DNA from 4 places in the Cytobacillus sp. EB106-05-05-XG126 genome. Region 1 is predicted to be linked to each of the others. Evidence: riboswitches for the same ligand, from Rfam matches in the RefSeq annotation. Region 1 holds a riboswitch; each other region holds the start of a gene.
The links. A riboswitch is a leader RNA that binds a small molecule or an ion and turns the genes downstream of it on or off. The one in region 1 is predicted to bind thiamine pyrophosphate.
Positions count from the first base shown of each region.

Region 1 (3,902 bases):
ATGTTTCCTCCGGCCTTACTAAATTCCTCAGCTTTTTCTTCCAGTCCCTTCTGTATCGCTTCGTCGGTTTCAAGCTGATGCTCTTTTGCATAATTCCGGATATCCTGAGAAATTCTCATACTGCAAAATTTTGGCCCGCACATGGAACAAAAATGAGCTGTTTTTGCCCCTTCAGCCGGCAATGTTTCATCATGGAATTCCAAAGCGCGCTCAGGATCCAGAGAAAGATTGAATTGATCTCTCCAGCGAAATTCAAAACGGGCTTTTGACAGGGCATCATCCCTTTTTTGCGCTCCAGGATGTCCCTTTGCCAGATCTGCAGCATGCGCGGCAATTTTATATGTGATGACACCCTCGCGCACATCGTCTCTATTTGGCAACCCCAAATGTTCTTTAGGGGTAACATAGCAAAGCATTGCCGTCCCATACCAGCCTATCATAGCAGCCCCGATTGCAGAGGTAATATGGTCATATCCCGGAGCTATATCAGTCGTAAGCGGCCCGAGTGTGTAGAATGGTGCTTCTTTACAGATTTCCAATTGTTTATCCATATTCTCTTTGATTAAATGCATTGGAACATGGCCAGGACCCTCGACCATTACCTGAACATCATGTTCCCAGGCAACTTTCGTCAGTTCCCCAAGTGTTTCAAGCTCCGCAAATTGAGCCTCGTCATTTGCATCTGCAATCGATCCCGGCCGCAGTCCATCCCCTAAGGAGAAGGCCACATCATAAGCTTTCATGATCTCGCAGATTTCTTCAAAGTGTGTATATAAAAAGTTCTCTTTATGATGATGCAGGCACCATTGGGCCATAATGGATCCGCCTCTGGACACAATTCCGGTCAGCCTTTTGGCAGTAAGCGGTACATAACGTAAAAGGACACCTGCATGAATTGTAAAATAATCAACACCCTGCTCTGCCTGTTCGATTAAGGTATCCCTATATACTTCCCACGTGAGGTCCTCAGCAATTCCATTCACCTTTTCCAAAGCCTGATAAATCGGAACCGTCCCTACAGGAACAGCAGAATTTCTGATAATCCATTCACGTGTTGTGTGAATATTTTTTCCAGTTGAAAGATCCATAATCGTATCGGCGCCCCAGCGTGTGGCCCATGTCATTTTCTCTACCTCTTCTTCAATTGAGGATGAAACAGCCGAGTTTCCAATGTTCGCATTAATTTTCACATGAAAATTCCTTCCGATGATCATTGGCTCTGTCTCAGGATGATTGATATTGGAAGGAATGATTGCCCGGCCCCTCGCTACTTCAGACCGTACAAATTCAGGTTCCATATTTTCCCGAATGGCTATAAACTCCATCTCTGGAGTAATGATTCCCTTTTTTGCATAGTGAAGCTGGGTGACATTCTTCCCTTTTATCGCTCTCAATGGCTTGCGGGATAAGCCAGGAAAGACTTTATGATTGGCACGCGGATCACCTTCATTGAGGTAGCCATTGTCCTCGGGCTTTACTTTCCGCCCATCATATTCTTCTACATCCGCTCGTTCCTGAATCCACCGGCTTCTCAGGGCGGGAAGCCCTTTCTTTAGATCTGCCGTATAATGAGGATCCGTATATGGTCCGCTCGTATCGTATACACGAACCGGCTCATTGACTTCTTCACCAAACGTTCCGGCAGTGGGGCTTAATTCTATCTCTCGCACCGGAACCTTTATATCAGTCCTGGATCCCTTCACATATACTTTTTTGCTGCCAGTAAAGCTCGACATAATAGAAATACTCTCATGATTTAAAGAACTTGCAGTCATTGCCATCTCTCCCTTTTTAAAAATGTAAGGACGAGACCTGGAACCAAGGAAGTGCCATATATGTAAAAAAGCCGGTCCACATAAAGATGGACCGGCTTAACCGCAGATGTCTTTGCACAAAGTAACTTTTGCACATTCTAACTTCCCCACGCTGGTATAATCCAGATCAGGTCCAAAGAGTCAAGAAACTTTAGCGCGTTTCTTTCTCAGCCCAAGCTATTGGGCACCCCTAGTTATTGCTATTCAATTCCATTTTAGTATACATAATTCTGAAAACAAATAAAAGGGATTTCTATGATGTGTATGAAAAAACTTCCGCTTTTTCCCGCTAGATCACTTGTATTCCTGCAGCTGAATACTCCACGGCTTAGACATTCAAATTTTTTGAAAAAACATAGAAAAACGCCTGCCATTAGCAGACGTTTTTCTACATGTATTTAGATGTGTATCATCAATTAGTTCTCTTCAGAACCCCCATCGTTCATATCCATATCACTTTCATCCATGTTTTCTTCATCCTGTGGAGATTCTTCATTCATGCCGGGTTCCTCCATATCCGACTCCTCTGATGTGCCTGGATCCTGCATTTCACTATCTTCATTATTGTTTTCTTCCATTTGATTATCTTCCAATTCCACATCTTCCGTTTCCGGCGGCGGCTCCTGTTCATCTGTTCCGCACCCTGCCAACAATAATCCTGCACCCAATGGGACTGAAAGCAAAAGCTTCTTATATTTCATATGTTGTCATCTCCTTTGGCAGTATTATGTTTCTTAATATGAACTTACCCTTTATCAAATTGGATAAACAAGTGCAGGTTAGCAGGATTTTTTCATTTACTTGCCACCCAAAAGCCCCCTTACGATTAAATCCCCAATATCTGCAAATACTATCCCTGCCACAATTACAGGAGGTTGATTGATGAAAGTACTTATCTCCCTTATATTATTTAGCTTTCTGGGAATGCCTCTGGGAGAAAAAGATCAATGGGATCGGCAAGGCCTCTCTGAGGATTATCATGGCCATATTGAAGATCGCTCAGAAGGACCATACAAGAGAGTCCAGCTGCTGGGAATCAATGATTTCCATGGCCAGTTGAATGTGACCCGTCAGATTAACGGCAGACCAGCAGGACGTGCAGATTATCTCGCTGCGTATTTGCGCCAGCGTGCCGCAGAAAATGAAAATACCATCCTGCTTCATACTGGAGACATGATAGGAGCAAGTCCTCCTGTATCCGCCCTCCTGAAGGATGAACCGACCATTGAATTTTTGAATAAGATGGGGTTTGACATTGGCACCATCGGCAACCATGAATTTGACCGGGGTTTGGATCAGCTGCTTCGCTTACTAAATGGCGGTAGCCCTTCAGCTGCAAAGAGTTATCCCGGCTCACGCTTTCCATGGATTGCAGCCAATGTTATCAGTCAGAATTCTGGCAAGCCCATCCTTCCTCCCTATAAGATTTTAAATGTCAGCGGGGTCCCAATAGGGTTTATCGGTGTGATCATGAAACAAACACCAAGCTTATCCGCACCAAATAGTGTGAAGGGTCTTACCTTCACTGATGAAGCGGAAGTAATCAATACGTATACCCGGGAACTTAAAAAGCAAGGAGTAAGAGCCATTGTGGTACTGGCCCATGTTCCCGGCAAATCAAAACCAAATGGAGAACTAGCCGCGGGCCAGCTAATAGAATTGGCCCATCAAGCAGATGACGAAGTTGATATTATGTTCGGAGGCCACAGTCATGCTTATCTGAACAGTGTGGTGGATGGAAAGCTCCTCGTGCAGGCCTATTCATATGGCACTGCCTTTTCAGATGTGGATATCGAAATAGATCCCCGGACAAAGGATATTGTCCGTAAGCACGCAGAAATTGTAAATGTTTTTCAAGAGAATACCCAGCCTGCCAGCGACATAACCAGGATGATCGAACACTACGAAATGAAAGTAGAACCCGCTGTGAACAGATATATTGGCACTGCTTCCTTTCCCATCACAGCTGCACGAAACAGAAGCGGCGAGTCCGCCCTGGGCAATCTTATTGCCGATTCCGAGCGGGCAGTGATGAACACAGATTTCGCTTTCATCAATCCAGGGGGTATCCGGGCAGACATTGACGCA
Region 1 covers NZ_JBYTDU010000006.1:147,492-151,393, forward strand. Annotated here, with positions in the region: gene thiC (phosphomethylpyrimidine synthase ThiC) at 1-1,775, opposite strand, end outside; TPP riboswitch at 1,902-2,016, opposite strand; gene AC3WTL_RS18060 (hypothetical protein) at 2,231-2,515, opposite strand; gene AC3WTL_RS18065 (bifunctional metallophosphatase/5'-nucleotidase) at 2,697-3,902, shown strand, end outside.

Region 2 (3,902 bases), on a different contig from region 1:
ATATTATAGGTTTCTACTAATTTATCAACCATCTCGCTGTTGGGAGGCACATGGGAGATGTACTCACCATCAGGAGCTGTGATCAGCAGCTTTCCATTTTTATATTCCTGTACTGCAACAGTCTTTCCATCCTGGGAAGCTATAATTTTTTCCACAGAAGAGAACGGAACAGTCACATCCTTTTTTCCTGCTTGTACGGTCCAAATAACCGCCGCCAAAATCACCGTGACTACCAATGCAATAGAAATAATCGTCGAAGGCTTCTTAAGACGTGATTTCAACTATTTCCCTCCTCATTGAACATATCTACATTATAAGAAATTAAAATTGTTAAATACAGGGTTTTATACTTTTTAAACGTTGTAAATTATGGAAAAATAATTTTATTTTTTACAAAGTGTGCTACAACAGCGTTCAGATGCCAGTAATATGTGAAAAAAATGTGACATCGGTTAAGAAAATTAATTTTTTAGAAACTTAATAATTCACAAAACCATAAAAATGGAAACTGAAAGTGAAATAGTTAATAATAGAAACTATGAAAAAAATTAGGAAGGTGTAAAGATGGCTCAGCAGGATTTTACAAAAGGAAATATACTCAAACAGCTGCTGGTGTTCTCAACTCCCATTATGCTCACTAATTTCCTGCAGGTTTCCTATCAATTTGTAGATAGTCTGTGGGTCGGGAATTTGCTGGGGGCTGATGCATTGGGAGCTGTCGCAGTTTCAGGCACTGTAATCTTTACAGTACTTTCTTTTATCATCGGCATAAACAATGCTGCGTTAACGATTTTATCCCAGCAGAAGGGGGGAGATCACGAAGAGGGGCTGAAACGATATCTAAATGCTTTTACCGTCATTCAGACAATTTTGTCAGTTGTTCTCGGAACAGCCGGATTCCTGCTTGCCGAAAGGATTTTAACCTTAATGGGCACACCTGCGGGAATGGCCGAAGGAGCAGCATCCTATTTGCAGATTAACTTTATTGGAATTCTGTTTTTATTTGGCTACAATTTTATAGGAACTATACTCAGAGCGCTTGGAGACAGCAAAAATCCTCTGTACTTTGTCCTGATAGCAGTCGTATTAAATGCAATACTCGATCCTCTTTTTATTTCTGTATTCAAGCTTGGTATTGAGGGGGCCGCATATGCAACAATCGTATCACAGGGCGCAGCATTTATAATCGGAATGATATTCATACTCCGCAAAAAGCTGGCACCATTCACTATTCCTTCTTGGCCGCATAAAGAGGAGGCAGCATTGATATTCAAGCTTGGCATCCCTTCAGGGCTCCAAATGACTGTCATATCGGCTGGTGTTATGGCCATTATGTCTGTCGTCACATCCTTTGGCAGTGACGTGGTAGCCGGATTTGGTGCCGCACAGCGCATTGACAGCATCATTATGCTTCCTGCGATGGCATTGGGAACTGCAGTCAACAGTATGGCGGGTCAAAATATAGGGGGAAATCAATGGGAACGGGTGCATCAGATTGCGTTGTACGGAGTCATTTACAATCTTGGAATCATGTTTCTCATCGCCCTTGGGACGGTCTTATTTGCAGAACACGGGGTGCGCCTGTTTATCCAGGATAAAAAATCAGTTCACTACGGCACTGAATATTTAAAGATCATTGCCTTTTTTTATCCGCTTCTGGGTATTAATTTTGTATTGAATGGTGTGGTTAGAGCTTCTGGTGCGATGTTTCAAGTGCTGATACTGAATATCATTTCATTCTGGATCCTGCGCTATCCTTTAACATTTGCATTTTCAAAGTTTATGGGTGATAAAGGCATAGCTACTGGTATGGGTGTCAGCTTTGCAATAAGCAGTTTCATCGCCTATATGTATTACCGCATCGGAAAGTGGGATAAACAGATTATCATAAACGAGGGAAAATAAATCCTTTTCACCATCATGAATTTCATATATACTAAAAGCGGATAATTTAATAACGTACCACAAGGGGAGCATATCGCTGAGAGTGAACAGTCCGCTGTTCTGACCCTTTGAACCTGTTAGTTAATGCTAGCGCAGGAATGTGGAATGATAGGCAGATAGTTTTCTGCCTGCTTGTTCTCCCTTGGGGTATCGTCATACGATTGAAGGGGGATTTTTTTTATGAAAAAATTAAGCCTGACGGCGATGATAGAGGCTTCATTTTTTGCTGCCTTTGCTATCATTCTTGATTTTCTGCCATCCATCAAGCTGTCGCCATCCATTTCCATCTCTGCCGCGATGATTCCGATTTTCATTCTGGCTTTCAGGTGGGGCTTTAAGGTCAGCTTTATTGCAGGCCTCTTATGGGGGATTTTGCAGATTGCCATGGGGGATGCCTGGATTGCCACTCCGATACAGGCATTTATTGAGTATTTTGTGGCTTTTGCCTGTATCGGGTTTGCCGGCTTGTTTTACGGCGTCATCCAAAATCAGCTGCGGGCAGGTAACAAGAAGAAGGCATTGTCATGGGTTGTCTTAGCCGTATTTGCCGGAAGCCTTGCCCGGTATTTCTGGCATTTCATAGCAGGTGTACTTTTCTTCGGAAGCTATGCACCAGAAGGGATGTCACCGGTTCTCTTTTCCTTCCTGGCAAACGGCGCAACCATGCTCGGAGCGGCAATTCTCTGCTCAATCCTGGCCGTATTAATTATTTCATCGGCACCGAGATTAATCATAAAAAAATCGGATGAAAGACTTCAAACTCAAAAGAATGCTTCCTAATAATGTCCGCCTCTCTGAAATATTTCAGAGAGGTTTTTTATATATCGGATTTGATTGATAAAAAGTTGTTTTCAGGAAGAATTATGGGAACGTCTGGTTTGGGCGTTCCCGTTCCAATACCGTTAAAAATGAGCTATTTATTATAATCTTACCAGTGTACTTGAAGTTTATTGCCATTTGGGTCATAAAAGTGGAAAAAGGCATGACCATTATCTTCTTTTATATCCTCGACCTTAACTTGATTCTCAATTAAGTGCTGATGAAATTTAGATAATTCTGGACTTGTAAACCCAATGCTAAATTCTTGTTCATTATCAATTGTAAAATGAGCAAAAGTTTCATCTTCGGTAGGAACTAAGATCAGTAAGAAAGGTCCTTCATTTACTTTTAAAATTGCAAGTTCTCCAGTATTGTTTAGTAACTGGAGCCCTAATACATCTTTATACCATTGGGCAGACAGCTCTAAATCTTTTACAGGAATTCTAATATAATGTACTTGTTCAATAAATGATTTACTCATAGAATTCTCTCCTTTATTTAATTTGGTATATCATATATTTCATTTTTACACAGCTTTTTCCTTCCCCGTTTTTGTTTAAATGCCTTTAACGGAACAATAATCTTTCTAACCAAAGCCAATATATTAGGAAATTACTTCTGAAAAATGGGTATATTACTTAAAAAAGGGGAGTGAAGACTTTGGCCAATACATTGCAGGGAAATATTATCACAGGTGTTTTTGATGCGGAAGCCAGTGCCTTTGAAATCCAGAAAGTAAAAAGCTTCAGTACCCAGTCAGTTCTCAACAAAAATCAATGCGAAACTCTGTATAACTATCTATCCCTTCATGAAGAAGATGAGGGAGGGCAAATCATTACACTCTACGATCAAATGCCGCTCATGCTGACCCGGCAGGAAATATGCAGTCTGAAGAAAGATTTGGAGAACATTAAAAAGCTATATCAATAGAAAATCGCTTTGCAGCTTGCAGAGCTTTTTTTTTATGAAATAATTTTGACAAATTTGTGACAAAAAGTTTGACAAATTTGTGAACATAGTTAGAATATTAAATAAAAGGAGATGGGGAAATGACACTTCAACAGCAGCGCGTACTGCATTTTTTCAGGAATAGTACAGCAGCAGGTATTATATTAGGTTTCATTGTTTTTATATCAGGC
Region 2 covers NZ_JBYTDU010000001.1:1,003,638-1,007,539, forward strand. Annotated here, with positions in the region: gene AC3WTL_RS05025 (AAA family ATPase) at 1-281, opposite strand, end outside; gene AC3WTL_RS05030 (MATE family efflux transporter) at 565-1,905, shown strand; TPP riboswitch at 1,958-2,060, shown strand; gene thiT (energy-coupled thiamine transporter ThiT) at 2,125-2,724, shown strand; gene AC3WTL_RS05040 (VOC family protein) at 2,873-3,244, opposite strand; gene AC3WTL_RS05045 (hypothetical protein) at 3,415-3,693, shown strand; gene AC3WTL_RS05050 (hypothetical protein) at 3,813-3,902, shown strand, end outside.
Region 2: another riboswitch for thiamine pyrophosphate. It lies ahead of thiT (energy-coupled thiamine transporter ThiT); the one in region 1 lies ahead of thiC (phosphomethylpyrimidine synthase ThiC).

Region 3 (3,902 bases), on a different contig from region 1:
CTTGGTGTTTTTTCTTCCGGTTGTCTAAAATCTGAAGTGCACAAAAGGGATTTGCTAATCCGGCGATTAATTCCCGATCAGACAACGGGAGCTTTTCCCCTTTGTAAATACCTTCTTTTTTTCCTAATAGGCCGGCTCTAACCGCGCTTGGCAGCCAGATGCCCTCATGCAGTAGTTCTTCTGCATATTGATTAAAGCATTCTGCCGTGCTTCCATTAAATAAAATTTCACCTTCCTTGTTTAGGACCAAGCACCGGTCGGTCAAATCAATCCAATCATCCAGCCTGTGCTCAATTATTAGCAGGGAAAATGCCTGGTTCTGTTTAAGCTCTTTGATTATGCGTGTAAGTTCATAGCTTGAAGCCGGGTCCAGATTTGCTGTCGGTTCGTCCAAAATCAGGATATCCGGTTTTAATGATAAAACACATGCCAGTGCAAGCTTTTGCTTTTGGCCCCCGGAAAGGGTGTGGATCAAGGAATGTTTATACGGCAAAAGATGAACAAGCTCCAATGCTTCATCAATCTTACTCTCTATTTCTTCAGGAGGTGTTTTCATATTCTCAAGCCCAAATGCCAGCTCATCCTCGACTGTGGTCATGCAAAATTGGCTTTCGGGGTCTTGAAACACAATGCCAATGTGCTGATTAATTTCGCCAGGGCCGAACTCCTCCAGCATCTTTCCCTTGAATGAAATGGTCCCGTCCAATTTGCCATCAACGGCCTCCGGATATAATTTATTTAAGCAGAAAGCAAGTGTGCTTTTTCCCGAGCCGCTTGGGCCCAGCAATAGAACTGCTTCCCCTGGATAAAGGCTGAATTGCACATCTTTTAAAATAGGTTTTTTCACATCTTCATACCTGAAGGAAAGCTGTTCAGTTTTTAATATGTGCCTATTATGCTGTAATTCCATTTTCCGGTTTTCCCCTTTTTAGCTCTTTTCCAATAGGAAAGCTGTTTAATGCCCCTGTTTTCGCAAGGCTTTCGCTTAGCCATTTGCCTAGCAATCCAGCTAATAAAGCACCGCTGATCAGCCTCACAAAAAACATAGCCGTAACATAACCGGGTGAGAGGGCAGCATAGCCGGAAATGAAATAGCCCCAAATAAAACTAGTAACAGATGAGCCCATTCCGGCAGCAATTAAAACCCATGGCCGGTAATTATTCCATTTCGTGGCCGCAAAAACAGCTTCTGCTCCAATCCCCTGAATCATCCCTGACAGTATCAGGCGGGGACCAACTGCGTTGCCGATCATGACTTCAATGGCTGCAGCGATGGTTTCCGATAAAAAGGCTGCTCCGGGTTTTCTGATTATGTAAGCTGCGATAATTGAAACAATAAACCAAATGCCAAAAATAAGATCATATCCAATTAAGCCGAACATTCCATATAGCACGTTGCCAAATTGCAGGAATACCAGATATACAACTGCAAACACGACAGCGAGTACAGACAGGACTATGACTTCTCGAAGCTTCCACTTTTCAAGCATATTACTCAGTCTCCTTTTTGGATGGACTGTTGGCAGACATATTCACTGTCATAACAATATGTGTAGAATCGCTTTTCTTGCAGTTTTCAAAAGCATCCTCCAGTGTTTTAAAAACAGCGTGTGCATCTCCATCCAGTCTTGAAGCATAATGCACTCCTTTAGTAAAAGTTTCCCGATTCTTTGCGAGCTCGACCTGGTTCATAATGACGTTCATGTAATCAGGAATCCCCATCGGATAAAGGGCAAACTGGACAGCGACTTCCTGGCTGATTCCTGCTGCTGATTCTTCATTCGCCCGTTCCTCATTTTCAGCAAGATAAGCATCGCCCGCAGTATCCCCAGGGCATCCATTGGAAAAAGTGCCATTAAATACTACATGGTCACCATGCTTAACTGTTTCAAGATAAATAGCTTTGACCACATCAAAAACATGAATGCACCTGCCTCTCACACAAGTGCTCACATCATCTGTTTCCATCCATACCTTGCTTGTATTCACTTCTTTTAGAGCAGATAATATAACATCCACAAACCTGTCAGTCATTGGATAAATTGAAAACCTGCACCCTGTAATCTCGCTTGTTCCGCATAGAAAATTTTCCTGCATTTTTCCATCCTCCTAGTTTAGTTTTAATGAAAGGCTATTTTCGCAAGGTTTGTTGCTTTTTGTATATGATTTACTGAGTTGATTGTAGCGGAAGGTGCGAGACTCCTGCGGGAGTAGCGGGACAGGTGAGACCCCGCAGACGCGCAGCGTCGAGGAGGCTCACCGCCCGCCCCGCGGAAAGCGAGCAGCCTGGAGCGGAAATCAACGGACAACATTAATAGGCGAAAAACAACAATTTACTCGAAAAGAGCCTAATGAAAATAAAAAACTGCATTCCCATAAGGAAATGCAGTTGAATGATATCAATACACTAGAAATGATAGCCGTTCACCTGCACTTCCCCACGCTGGTATTATCCAGATCGGGTGATAAGAGTCAGAACGGATTGTTCTTCTCAGCCAAAAAGCTCCCCTAGTGCAAAATAAGATATGCAGTTTTTATTGACTCCATCTTAATACGGAGCATCCAAATTGTAAATGACTAATTAATAATTCTTCAAATCAATTGATCTATGAAAACAGATAAACGCCTTCACTAACACAGATAAGCTATAAAAAATTTCTGCATTGTCCATGTCATGTTCTATTCCAGTCCTTCTCTTCATAAAAGTGTAATAGGACAATTTTACACCGAGAATAGGGGGCAAATTGGATGATATACAGAATGCTTGCTTTAAACATAGACGGAACATTACTCCAATCAAATGGAAGACTTCATAAATCAACAAAAGAAGCGATTGAATATGTGCAGCAAAAAGGGATCTATGTAACACTTGTTACGTCCAGAAGCTTTCCATCCGCGAAAAAAGTGGCTAAAGCATTGAAAATCAATTCTTTGCTGGTCACACACAGGGGGGCATATATTGCAGCTTCTCAGGAAAAGCCGATTTTTGTAAAAAGGATTCAGGAAGATGAAACGTTTGAAATCGTGCGCCTGCTTGAAGGCTTTACCTGTCAAATCAGGCTGGTGCACGAAAAATATTCCCTTGCCAACAAAACGAAGCTCAATACCAACATGCTTGCTAAAACTGTTTTTACAACCGGCGATCCCATTTTTTATTCCCAGCAGTTTGTGGATTCATTAAGTGACACCATATTAGATGAGCCGGTCACACCGCCAAAAATTGAAGTGTACTTTGAAGATAAAGAAGACCTTGAGGATGCTAAGACAGCCATTTGGGGCATGTTTGAAAATGTGGAAGTCATTAAACTGAATGATCTGAGGATGGACATTGTTCCTTCCGGAGTTTCAAAGCTGAATGGTTTGCTCTATTTATGTGAACACCTTGGAATTTCCAGAAATCAAATGGTCGTCATAGGAGATTCTGAAGATGATCTGGAAATGATTGAAGCCGCCGGTCTGGGTGTGGCGATGGGCAATGCCCCGGCAGAAGTTAAAAAAGCAGCAGACTGGCTGACACGATCCAATGACCAGAGCGGCGTAAGCTACATGGTTAAAGAACATTTCCGCAAACAGCATCCGATCGATTTCCTGAAGAAAATGAATCTGCTAAAATAAAATGAATGAAAGAGAGTCCAGTCAGGCAGATTGGCTCTCTTTTTGATTCAGGCATGGGATAAAGAGAAAGTGAAAAAGAGAGGGAATTAAATAAAGCGATCCAATGGGATTCTCTTCCCTGATATTGACCTTGTTTCCCCATTTCTGTACACTAAAAGGAGTTTGTCAACATGAATAATATAGACTCTGCAACTGCCGTCAGTGAGATGAAACACCGGCAGATTTATTATATTTTCTAAAAAAAGGTGATAGATTTGAACATTTCAATTTTAGGCATACAGGATGAA
Region 3 covers NZ_JBYTDU010000001.1:2,075,661-2,079,562, reverse strand. Annotated here, with positions in the region: gene AC3WTL_RS10295 (ABC transporter ATP-binding protein) at 1-910, opposite strand, end outside; gene AC3WTL_RS10290 (ECF transporter S component) at 894-1,490, opposite strand; gene AC3WTL_RS10285 (Ykof family thiamine-binding protein) at 1,492-2,097, opposite strand; TPP riboswitch at 2,419-2,520, opposite strand; gene AC3WTL_RS10280 (Cof-type HAD-IIB family hydrolase) at 2,749-3,615, shown strand; gene AC3WTL_RS10275 (coproporphyrinogen III oxidase) at 3,870-3,902, shown strand, end outside.
Region 3: another riboswitch for thiamine pyrophosphate. It lies ahead of AC3WTL_RS10285 (Ykof family thiamine-binding protein); the one in region 1 lies ahead of thiC (phosphomethylpyrimidine synthase ThiC).

Region 4 (3,902 bases), on a different contig from region 1:
TCCCATGTGTATTGGCTGTTTGGATTCTATTGCTCTTGAATTCGGTAAAACCTTCACCGTCAAATAATAGATCGGCAGCCATTTTTCCCTCCTCATGACCGCCCTTAATGATGACATGTTTCGCACCAAGCCTATACAGTTCTTTTGCTGCCTTCCGTTTATCTTCCATTGAACGAATAATAGTATCCGTTAAAACCTCTGCCTCGGGTATATTGGGTGTAATCACCATCGAGAGCGGAATCAGATGCTTTTTCATCGCTATAATGGCTTCAGTCTGAAGAAGGCTTGCTCCACCTTTTGCTATCATCACCGGATCAATGACGATATTATCCCAGCCGTATTTCGCAATCTCCTTTGAAACCCTTTCGATAATCTCTGCACTGAAGAGCATTCCTGTCTTGACTGCATCCGGCCTTAAATCCTCTCCAATGGATTGCAATTGGGACGCAACAGCATCTGGGGTCATTGGATAAACTCCCTGCACTCCCCTGGTGTTTTGGGCCGTTACGGCAGTTAACGCTGACATACCGAAAACGCCGAGTTCCTGAAAGGTTTTTAAATCTGCCTGAATACCCGCACCGCCGCCGGAGTCTGATCCTGCTATGGTTAATGCTTTGTTCACCTTCATATTTATTCCCCTCCTATCTGACTAAAAGAGCCGCGCAATTCAACATCTGCGGCTGAAATAGTATATAAGCTATTCAAGAACTCTATTTGGAAGGTGCCCGGACCCCTGCCATCCGTTTTTTCTGCAGCGATTTCGGCGGCAGAGCCATACACGACCAATGAAGCAGCTGCCGCTTTTACTGGATCCTTTTCAACAGCAGCGAAAGCTCCAATGACAGAAGTCAAAAGACATCCGGCACCTGTTACTTTCGTTAACAGGGGATGGCCATTGTTGACCGAAAAAGTGGAATGTCCATCTGAAACGATGTCCTGTTTCCCTGTAATGACGGTGACTGAACCAAGTTTATTTGCTGTTAACCTTGCAAGATCTGCAGTGCTTCCTTTCGCTTCTCCGGCATCGACGCCCTTAATTTTCCATTGCTGTCCTGCTGCATTGGCAATTTCTGCAGCATTGCCTCTTATGATGCTAATATCTAATTCTTCCATTATTCTATTGGCTGTTTCTGTTCGATAAGCTGTCGCGCCGGCACCAACCGGGTCAAAGATTACCGGCACCCCATGCTGATTGGCTGACTTTCCTGCGATAAGCATACTTTTCACTTCTTTTTCAGTCAGTGTTCCCATGTTGAGAACCAGAGCCCCGGCGATTTTAGCCATATCACCCGCCTCTTCATGCGCATATGCCATTACAGGTGATGCACCAATTGCCAGCAGGCCATTGGCAGTAAAATTGGTTACCACCACATTGGTGATATTATGTACCAGAGGGTTTGACTCTCTTACTTTATCTAATAGACTGCTAATCTCCTGAATGTTCATTTAGAATCCTCCTTTAATTCATAACTAGTCCGCCATCCACAATTAAATTCTGTCCTGTAACTGCCCTTGCCCAGGGAGAAGCGAAGAAGACTATCGCATCTGCCACTTCTGCAGGATCTGTGACTTTTCTTAATGGAGTCGAGTTTTCGATAATTTCAAAGACTTCCTTAGAGGTCGAAGCACTGGCGTCTGTCGTTTTTAACAAACCGCCTGATACCATATTTGCAGTAATTCCATATTGGCCCAGCTCATTTGCCATATTTCTGGTGAAGCCTAATAAAGCAGCTTTGCTGGTCGTATAGTCATGATAGGGTACAACTGGATGCTGGAATAGGTTGGTGCCGACCGAGATTATCCTGCCAAACTCCTGTTTTTTCATATCTTCAAGACCTGCCTGAACAGTGTTCAATGCTCCCAGAATTGCACCTTCCAGCTGATTTTTGTAATCGTCCCATTCAATTGTTTCTGCATCTTTTTTTAAAACAGGGTCAAATTGAAAATTGACCAGTGCATTATTGACTATGGTTGTAATGGGGGCTCCAAAGTGTTCCTTCGTTTTTTCATACATGGATTTCACTTGAACTCTGTCCCGAACATCAGCACGAATGGCAATGGCTGAATCGCCAATTTCCTTCTGCAGAGCATGGGCTTTTTCCTCGCTATGAAAATAGTTAATGACAATTCTCGCCCCTTCTCTTGCGAAAGCTTTTGCTGTTTCTTTGCCCAACCCTCTGCTGCTGCCTGTAATAATAACAATCTGATCGTTAAGATTCATAGAAAATCCTCCTTATTGATAGCCAATTCATTTGTTTTGAGAACAAAATAAAAACCAGATCCGAAATTGGACCTGGCTGAATAATCTAAGAGAAAGAACGTCGTTCCCCGCAATTACTACTTTCCTACGCTGGTATAATCCAGATCAGGTCCGAAGGGTAAAAAACAGTCCGGTTTCTTTCTCAGCCCGCGAGCATCGGGCACCCCTAGCAGTAAAACTATTAAGTTGGCTGTTTCTATCTTAGCGTGAAACGTGAAACCTGTAAAGTCTTGCAATTCTGCCTGTTCCTCTTTAATGTGTAAATAGAAATACATAACTTGGAGGGTTCAAATATGGCTGAACACCATTTTCAGTTAAAAGCGCATTGGCCTGGCCTTCGCAATGATGTGGGTGAAATTGAGACTGGCGGGCTGAGAACAAAGGTATCTATCCCTCCGGAAATGGACGGACCTGGAATCGGAACCAACCCGGATGAAATGCTGCTGGGGGCAGCGGCAACTTGTTATATTATTACCCTGGCAGCCATGATGGAACGCAGCCGGCTAGAGAAAGATGACCTAACGATGGAATCAGTCGGTGTTGTGGATGTGACCAAAGGTGTGATTACCTACAGGAAAATCATTCATCGCCCGGTTATCGTGCTGAAGGCAGATGCCGATGAAAAGGACCATGCACTTGCGCGAAAGCTGGCGCAAAAAGCCGAAGCATCCTGCATGATCTCGAGGGCAATTAAAGGGAATGTGGAAGTCGAGTTGCAGGAAACCGTACTTAGATCAAAGAAGTGAATCAAAAAACCGGCTTAATAGCCGGTTTTCGTTCACTAAAATGCCCATTTTCTGATTGCCTGTGCAACACCGGCTTCATCATTGGTTCCCGTCACAGCATCGGCTGTTTCTTTCACGATTTCCTGGGCATTTCCCATCGCTACTCCCCAGCCTGATTCCTCAATCATGGCAATATCGTTTAAGCTGTCTCCCATGGCCATTACATTTTCCATTGAAATGCCAAGAAGTTCTGTTACCTTCTGGATCCCTTTCGCTTTATTGATGCCAAGAGCATTGACTTCAATATTGGTTAAGCTTGAGTTGGTAATTTCCAGATCGCCTTTTGACTGCAGCTCCTTATGGATCAGTTCCCTGACTGCATCATCTGATATATCAAATCCAAATTTGAGCCACTCATGGTCATGGATATTTTCCGGCATTTCGTTGTTCCATACCTGTTCGCAGCTGGTGGCCCAGAAATTGGTCTTATGTGACTGTGATAAATTCCACATCCATTCCATAACTTTGGAATCAACGGGAGCTCTTGAAATGGATTCTCCATCAGGGCCAAATATTTCACTGCCATTAACTGTGATTAAATAGGAGTTTAATTCCAGGGAATCGGCATGATCGCCTGCTGTAAGCCTTGATCTTCCGGTGCTCAAAATGACTTCGATTCCTTTCTCTTTTGCCTCTTTTATGGCTGCACGGTTCTCTTCAGGAATTTCCCCTCTGGAATTTAATAAAGTTCCATCCATATCGAGAGCGATTAATTTGATCTGCGGTGGAATCTTTGATTTTGTCATGATCCTCTCCCTTTCTTCTTTTAACACAATAAAGCCATTATATAGTTAACCCGGCTATCCTTCAAAGACGGTGCTTTTCAGATGAATATTTTCTTGGAAAATGGAAATAAC
Region 4 covers NZ_JBYTDU010000001.1:975,580-979,481, reverse strand. Annotated here, with positions in the region: gene thiD (bifunctional hydroxymethylpyrimidine kinase/phosphomethylpyrimidine kinase) at 1-628, opposite strand, end outside; gene thiM (hydroxyethylthiazole kinase) at 631-1,446, opposite strand; gene AC3WTL_RS04870 (3-oxoacyl-ACP reductase) at 1,460-2,221, opposite strand; TPP riboswitch at 2,326-2,438, opposite strand; gene AC3WTL_RS04865 (OsmC family protein) at 2,554-3,006, shown strand; gene AC3WTL_RS04860 (Cof-type HAD-IIB family hydrolase) at 3,042-3,791, opposite strand.
Region 4: another riboswitch for thiamine pyrophosphate. It lies ahead of AC3WTL_RS04870 (3-oxoacyl-ACP reductase); the one in region 1 lies ahead of thiC (phosphomethylpyrimidine synthase ThiC).